Regions from separate parts of the Oceanobacillus alkalisoli genome, predicted to be linked through region 2. Evidence: riboswitches for the same ligand, from Rfam matches in the RefSeq annotation. Region 2 holds a riboswitch; the other holds the start of a gene.

Region 1 (4,219 bases), on a different contig from region 2:
TGTACAGCGGGACAGGGGGGCAGAGCGAGGCTGCTGAAAAACATATTTTGGAAATTATTTTTCCCACTTTGATAACCAAAATCGAGTGAAAACAGGTATTTATTCCCCACTTTTATAGGTTATTTTACATGAAATTTGGGAATCGGTTTCCATTCGCTTGAAATTAGTGTACTTTTTCAGCAGCCTCGGGCAGAGCACTTGTCCCACTGTATTTTCGTAATTAGTATAGAAATGTAATTAATAAAACAGCTCGAACACCTTAGTATCCGAACTGCTCTTTTCATGGATGGATGTTAATAGCCTGATCCTCTGCCCCATCTGCTAATGCTTTCGTCACTTCTCCGATAAAAGTTCTGGTTGCTGTACACATGAATTTATCTTTTCGATAGATAATGCCAATTTCCCTTTGTGGGGTTGGATTTAGTATTTTCACAGTTTTTATATCTTGATTATTTAAATTTTCCAAGTACGGCAGTGGTAAAATGGGTGCGCCCATTCCTTTTTCCGTCAGTTGGATAATTGATTCCAACGTTGTCAGCTCAAGTGCCGGATTAATCGTGATCCCGACCATTCGAGCGTAGCCCTCCATTAATTGCCGAAGTTGATAATTTTCCGGCATAAGTATTAATGGGATATTGGTAATTTGATCAAAGTTTATTGCCGGCTTCATCGCAAGTGGATGACCCTTGGGAACAGCAAGTGCCAGTTCCTCTGTATATAATGAAATTTCCTCCAACTCATCATTTCCGTTCGGCAGGAACGTAAGACCAAGATCCAGTTCATTTTCCAGTATGCTTCTTTCAATCTCTTCTGTCCGCAGTCCTTGGACAGACAGTTCGATATTCGGATAAAGACCTTTGAAGCGAACTAGTGCAGGAGGAAGTAGGTAATTCATACAAGTAAGCAAGGATCCGATGGTAAGCCTTCCTCTTTCCAACCCATTCAGTTCTCCAATTGCTGCTTGTGCTTGTTCCAATTCATAGAAAACCTGCTTACTATGTTTATACAAAATCTTTCCCGCTTCCGTTAGAGCTGTCTTTTTCCCTATCCGATCAAAGAGCGGTATGCCTACCTCACTTTCCAATACTTTGATTTGCTGGCTTAATGTCGGCTGAGCAATATTCAACTTCTCAGCAGCTCTCGTAAAATGTAATTCTTCACATACCGTCATGAAATATTCTAGCTGTCTTAATTCCATTAAGTCCCTCCTCCATCTTTCTCATCATCTAAACATCTATTTACCGAACAACCTCAATAACTTTCCATTATCCCCATTAAATCATAACCCGCCCCACCTGTATAGAAATCGGGACAAGTGCTCTGCCCCACTGGAACATGGGGTCAGAGCACTTGTCCCGATTCAGCACTTTAATCATAGGTTTTCATAAACTATTACGGGCTAATTTTATAATAGGGAGTGGCTTCAATGAGTAGAATCAACTTTCAATCATTTACCGGCTACGTCACGAGTATAGAAGACTTTCCAATGTATCCGCCTAATGATAATTTCGGTTGTTACAAGTTTATATCTGTTCAGAATGATGCCGGTGCTGTTGTTAACTTTGTTGCAGGACCAGATACGTTCTTCTTGTACCAAGAAAAAATCCAAGTCGGAGATCAAATCACTGGTTATTACGACGGAGATGCTCCGGCAATTCTAATTTATCCACCCCAATACCGGGCATTAGTTATCGTGAAAGAAAATCCGTATAGCCATGTAAAGGTGAGTTATTTCAATGATCAATTAATTAGCAGTGATGGCACTTTACAGCTAAATATCGGCCGTGATACACAGATTCAATTAACAAACGGGCAAGACTTCAAACAAAGTCCAGCTGGCAGAAATTTAATTGTTGTTTATGGTGCGACGACAAAGAGTATCCCAGCCCAAACAACCCCTTATGAAATAATCATTTTTTGCCGGTGAGCTGGGACAGGGGGTCAGAGCGAGGCTGCTGGAAAACATATTTTGGAAATTATTTTTCCTACTTTGATAACCAAAATCGAGTGAAAACAGGTATCTATTCTCCACTTTCATAGGTTATTTTACATGAAATTTGGGAATCGGTTTCCATTCGCTTGAAATTAGTGTACTTTTTCAGCAGCCTCGGTCAGAGCGCTTGTCCCAGTTGGGACAAATGCTCTGACTCCCTGTCCCAAATTAAGCTTGACTTTCTTTTCATTTCGGTATATTGTATTATTTAAATAATTTCATAATGTTTTTTCTTATCCAGAGAGGTGGAGGGACTGGCCCTATGAGACCTCGGCAACAGGCTTTTTTAGTACTGTGCCAATTCCAGGAGCATGCATTTGCTCAGAAGATAAGAAGAGTCGGAGATACGATACCAAACCCTCTTCTTATTTCAAGAAGAGGGTTTTTATAATTTTAGGAGGAGATGAAGTTGACGACAATTCAAGCAACTACAGAACTACAAAAAGCAATCTCACTGCTGAAAGAAAAAGAATGGGTTGATCTGACCCACACTTTCGGCCCGGATTCACCGCATTTTGCAGCCTTTGATGATGCGGCATTCAAGACACTTTACAATCATGACGATGGTTTCTTTGCTCAACAGTTCTCTTTTGCAGGACAATATGGAACACATATTGATGCTCCCGTTCATTTCGTCAGAGACCAGCGCTACCTTGATGAACTTGAATTAAAAGAGCTTGTCTTACCGCTCGTTGTCATTGATAAATCAACGGAAGCAGCAAATAACAACGATTTCACCTTGACGAAAGAAGATATTATCGGGTTCGAAGCCATCCACGGTGAAATTGAGGCAGGGACATTTGTCGCCTTACGCACCGATTGGAGCAAGCGTTGGCCGGATAAAGATCGGTTTGAAAATAAAGATGAAGACGGTAATCCACACCTTCCCGGCTGGGGAATTGACGCTCTCGAATTCCTATTTGAAGAAAGAAAAATTAAAGCAGTCGGCCACGAAACCTTTGACACGGATTCCGCTGTCGACGCTGCAAAAAACGGCAGGCTCATCGGGGAATATTACGTACTGGAACAAGACACCTATCAGATCGAACTGCTGAGAAATCTAGATCAAGTTCCGACAAAGGGCGCCGTCATCTTCAATATCGTTCCAAAGCCTGAAAAAGCAAGTGGATTCCCTGTACGATCGTTCGCAATACTACCTTAAAATAAAACTAAAATCAGAAAGAGGATGATTTTCATGACAAAAACATTAGTAAAAGCTCCATTCAAGGCAGACCATGTAGGAAGTTTATTACGACCGGACAATTTGCACCAGGCAAGAAAAGATGCAAAAGAAGGCAAGATTACCCCAGCAGAATTACGTGAAATTGAAACAGAGGAAATCAAGCGTATTGTTGATAAGCAAATTGAAGTAGGATTAGAAGCAGTGACCGACGGAGAGTTCCGCCGTACCTGGTGGCACCTCGATTTCCTGGAAGGCTTAAATGGAATTGAAGGTTACGAAACAGAAAAAGGCTACCAATTTGCCGATACAGAAACCGAGCGCTATCACGTACGTAACACTGGGAAAATTTCCTTTAATCCAGATCATCCATTCATCAAAGACTTTATCGAATTTAAAGAAATTGTTGGGGATCGCGCCATTCCAAAGCAGACGATTCCAAGCCCAAACCAGTTATTCGAAGCCGGCATCCGCAACCCGGAAATTTATCCAGATCTTGAGGATTATGCCAACGATATCATCCAAACCTACCGTGACGCTGTAAAAGCCTTTTACGATGCTGGAGTTCGTTACTTGCAGCTTGATGACGTCTATATCGCGGGACTTTCCTCCACTGATTTCCAATTGGTTGACTCCGGCGGCTACACGAAAAAAGCTTTAATTGAGCTTGCCGTTCGTATTGTTAATGAAAGTATTGCGGATCGACCGGATGATTTGTTCATCACAACACATCTCTGCCGCGGGAATTATCAATCGACTTGGGCATTCCAAGGAAGCTATGCTGAAATTGCAAGCACCTTATTCGCTAAAGAAAAAGTAGACGGCTTTTTCTTAGAGTACGATGATGAGCGTTCCGGTTCCTTCGAGCCACTTAAACATGTACCAAAAGACGGCGCACAAGTCGTTATCGGAGCAGTGACTTCGAAATTCGGTGAACTGGAAGATAAAGAAGTAATCAAAAATAAAATCCAGGAAGCTTCTAAGTATGTACCGCTAGAACAAATTGCACTAAGCCCGCAATGCGGATTCGCCTCCACTCATCACGG
Region 2 (4,219 bases):
TAAATTCCGAGCAGATAAATATCGGCATTCGAATTAATGTCAGAGAGCGTTTCAAGAATTTCCTCAAGCCGTTCTTCGTAATCGCTATGTTCTTGAATGAAGTCTTCTATTTCCAGGTTTGTAATATTTTCCTTCGCCACTTCCATAATGTCATTCGCACCAATTGTGACAAGAACAATATTCGCTTCTTCCAGCGCTTCAATGATTTCAGGTTGCCCTAAACGGATTAAAAGCTGATCCGTCCGGTTACCAGGTATACCAAAGTTTTCAAATGTCGCAATTTCTTCTTCCTGGTTTAATGAGCGTTCTAAAATTCCTACATAACCGCCGCTATTTGTCGTATCACCGACTCCGCGGGTGAGTGAATCCCCAATCGCGACTATTTTTACTTCACGCTGAAAAATCCTTCCGAACGTATCTTTAACGACGTGGGATAGCCGTTGGGAAAAGCTGTTTTCTTCCTCTGCCGTTTCCTCTACCTCATCCTGGTCATCTTGAATTGGTTCAGTTTCTTCCATTAATTCTTCTTCGTTCTCCTCAGGGATTAAAGGCTGGTTTAATGCCGGGGGCTGACTATCTATATAATAAAGTATTCCTATTGTTAAAAGAATGATTGCAAAAAGGATAAATAATATTTTTTTCATCGTATCACACCTATAATCTGTCTACTACCAGTATAAAACGTGGATTTAATTTGTCTACTATTCTCTACTTACCCTATTATACTACTCCTAAAAAACTTAAGTTAAACAAGAGGAAGGGAGGAGACAAAAAAAGAAACGAACGCACCTGGCATTCGTTTCTTTCTGAAAGCTCCATTTCTATATTTCAATTGTCTCTTTTGCTGCTTTACTGCCGCGAATACGGTCCAATTCACTCGCAATGGACTTGCTTTCAACCACCTGAATGCCTGCAGCTTGCGCATGTTCAGCTGTAGCGTCATCAGCGTTAGTTTCAAGCCAAAGAATCTTGCTTTCTTTATTGATAAGCTGCTCGATGATTTCTTTTGGAAGCTCCTCTGCGTTTACGACAAGTGCATCAAGGGATCCGGAAACATCGCTCAATTGTTCCGCATTTTCAACAGCTATTACTTCAAAACCGTAGTTCCTTAGTTTTTTCTCTGTCGCATCTTCAACGCCAGCAACCGCAATTGCTTTCTTGCGTAACCCTTCTGAACGATCAAAAGGCGAATGGAGCAGCCAGTTTACTGCATCTTCTGCTGTCGGTGTGATTTGCGGTGCCTCGCCAGTTGCTTTTGCAATTGCTTGGTCAAGGTCTTTTAAAATATCTTTTGTTGATTCAAGACCAATTGACAAGCGGACGAGTTCTTCCGGTGTACCGCTCTTTTTCAAATCTTCCGCATTTAGCTGCTGGTGTGTCGTTGAAGCAGGGTGGATGATCAAGGATTTCGAATCTCCAACGTTTGCCACATGGGACCAAAGCGTAATGCTATCGATGAGTTTACGTCCCGCTTCCCGACCACCTTTAATACCGAATGTAATGATGGAACCTGCACCGCGTTTTAAATATTTCTTCCCTAATTCATAGGAAGGGTGCTCTTCAAGACCTGGATAGTTGACCCATTCTACTGCCGGATGGTTTTTCAAATAAGAGACGACATCTTTCGTATTCTCCAAGTGACGGTCGATTCGCACTTGTAAAGACTCAAGCCCTTGGATGAACGTGAAAGCACTCTTTGGACTTAATGAAGCACCAATGTCACGTAATAGTTGGACACGTAACTTTGTTGCAAATGCAGCTGGTCCAACGTCAACGTATTTTAAGCCTTTATAGCTCTCGTCCGGTGTTGTGAACTCAGGGAAACGCGGGTTATCCCAGTTGAAGCGTCCACCGTCTACAACGACTCCACCAATAGTTGTACCGTGACCGCCAATCCATTTCGTTGCGGAATGGATGACGATATCGGCACCCCAGCTAATTGGTTTTGTAATGAATGGGGTTGCGAACGTGTTGTCGATGATGAGCGGGAGTCCATTTTCATGTGCGATTTCGGCAACTGCTTCAATATCGAATACGTTTAAGCTCGGGTTCGTGATCGTTTCACCGAAGATTGCTTTCGTGTTGTCGGTAATTGCTGCACGGAAATTCTCTGGGTTTGTCCCGTCGACTAGTTTGAAGTTGATTCCGTATTTTGGCAATGTATTCAGGAAAAGGTTATACGTTCCACCGTAAAGGTTGCTATCTGCAATAATTTCGTCACCTGTTCCAGCGATATTTAAAATAGCGAGTGTAATGGCAGCCATTCCAGAAGATGTTGCTACTGCTCCAACACCATCTTCAAGATCTGAGATTCGTTGTTCAAAAGCTGCCACCGTCGGGTTCGTGATCCGTGTGTAGACGTTTCCTGGAGTTGTAAGTCCAAAAACACCCTGCGCATGCTCTGTACTTGGGAAAACGTAGGAAGTTGTTTCGTAAATAGGTACTGCTCTTGCTCCGGAAGCTGAATCTGGCTCCTCTTGACCTGCGTGAAGGGCTTGTGTTTCTAAATCGAAAATATTGAATTCTGACATTGTATTTCCTCCTTGGTTTTTTAAAATATGTAGTTCGTTTGTTCTGGAGAGAGGGATAATGAAAACGCCCTCTTCCTTAAGAAGAGGGCGTATAGTTTACTATACATGTCCTCTTCTTATCTTCCAGATCAGGTTAGATCTGTAGGAATTAGCACCATTAAAAGTAAAAGTTGCTTACTTCAAGGTTGCCGGGCTTCATCGGGCCTAATCCCTCCGCCGCTCTTGATAAGAAGATTTCTAACTTAAAATTTTCAGGAAAAGCGCTAACTGCGCTACTTGAAAATCTTTTATAAATTTACTGATGATTATAACGCCTTCCTCAACCGAATGTCAACCCCTTTAGTTGGTTTTCTTAAAAAAGATTTTAGCGTGGGGACAGATGGAGACAAGGGGGTCAGAGATCTTGTCCCAGGCGTCGCGGGACATTGGGGTCAGAGAAACTGTCCCGCTGGTGACTGGGACAAATGCTCTGACCCCAAGACCCTAAGCAAAGTTTTTCCTCAGTTTTATGTTTTTGCACGTTTTTTTGCTGGGTGATGATAAACCGAACTTAAATAAAGAATGAGTGCAAACCAGATAAATAAGAAGGCGATAAAATTTTCCATTGAAAAAGGTTCATGATAGACGAACACACCGAGGAAAAGCATCATTGTCGGTGTGATAAATTGTAAGATCCCTACCATGGATAATGGAATTGCCCTGGCACCACTTGCAAATAATAAAAGAGGAATCGCAGTGGCAATTCCTGCTCCGACAAGTAACAGATTTGTCCCTGAAATAGCTGGTGAGAGTGTGAAAGCTTGAGCCGGAAGCAGGAAAAGATAGCCTGCTGCAATCGGGGTGACAAGCATTGTTTCAACCGTAAGCCCGTGAGTTGCACTAATGTTGATTTTCTTTTTTAACAGACCGTAAATTGCAAAGCTTGTAGCAAGGGCAAGAGAGACCCAAGGGAATACGCCGCTAGAAATTGTCAGATAGAGAACACTTACGATACAGAGCAAAAAAGCGAACCCTTGCCGCATCGTAACTTGTTCCCTTAAGACGACAATACCTAAGAAAATGCTCATTAATGGATTAATATAATAGCCGAGACTTGCTTGGAGGACGTATCCATTCGCGACTGCCCAAATAAATAAAAACCAATTGGTCGAGATGAGGACGGAAGCAGCTGCAATAGCTAATAAGTTCTTGGGATTTCGTAATAAACTCTGGCACGTAGCGAGGAATGACCAAAATTGCTTGAGTGTGAGCAGTAAAGCGATCATGAAAATGAACGACCAGACAATCCGATGGGCGAGCGTTTCCATCGGATTCACATGGTCAAGAAGTTTCCAGTATATGGTCAAGAAACCCCAGAGCAAATACGCGCTAAGCGTATATAGCGTACCTAACTTCATCTCCTTTGACTCCATCGCCACAACCTCCTTCCGATTCCTCTGTTAAGTATAAAAACAATATTAAGACTAATTACGCAAAAACTCAAGAATCGGGACACGGGGTCAGAGGTTTTGTCCCGGCTATCGTGGCGGGACATTGGGGTCAGTGTAGCCGTCCCACTGGGACAAATGCTCTGACCCCAAGTCCCACTTCCAACTATAGAAACCGCTTTCATTAAAGGCGTTTTTCTTGTATGCTAGTAATAGAAGTAATGCTTCATGAATTGTCATATTTTCGAGTAGGAGAATAAA

The links. A riboswitch is a leader RNA that binds a small molecule or an ion and turns the genes downstream of it on or off. The one in region 2 is predicted to bind S-adenosylmethionine.
Region 1: another riboswitch for S-adenosylmethionine. It lies ahead of L3V42_RS08670 (cyclase family protein); the one in region 2 lies ahead of L3V42_RS04090 (PLP-dependent aspartate aminotransferase family protein).

What each region holds. Positions count from the first base shown of each region.
Region 1 covers NZ_JAKNRA010000005.1:28,490-32,708, forward strand. The annotation lists gene L3V42_RS08660 (LysR family transcriptional regulator) at 281-1,198, opposite strand; gene L3V42_RS08665 (hypothetical protein) at 1,427-1,927, shown strand; SAM riboswitch class I at 2,224-2,328, shown strand; gene L3V42_RS08670 (cyclase family protein) at 2,403-3,155, shown strand; gene L3V42_RS08675 (5-methyltetrahydropteroyltriglutamate--homocysteine S-methyltransferase) at 3,189-4,219, shown strand, end outside.
Region 2 covers NZ_JAKNRA010000001.1:908,131-912,349, reverse strand. The annotation lists gene L3V42_RS04095 (SGNH/GDSL hydrolase family protein) at 1-644, opposite strand, end outside; gene L3V42_RS04090 (PLP-dependent aspartate aminotransferase family protein) at 822-2,531, opposite strand; SAM riboswitch class I at 2,645-2,763, opposite strand; gene rarD (EamA family transporter RarD) at 3,038-3,943, opposite strand.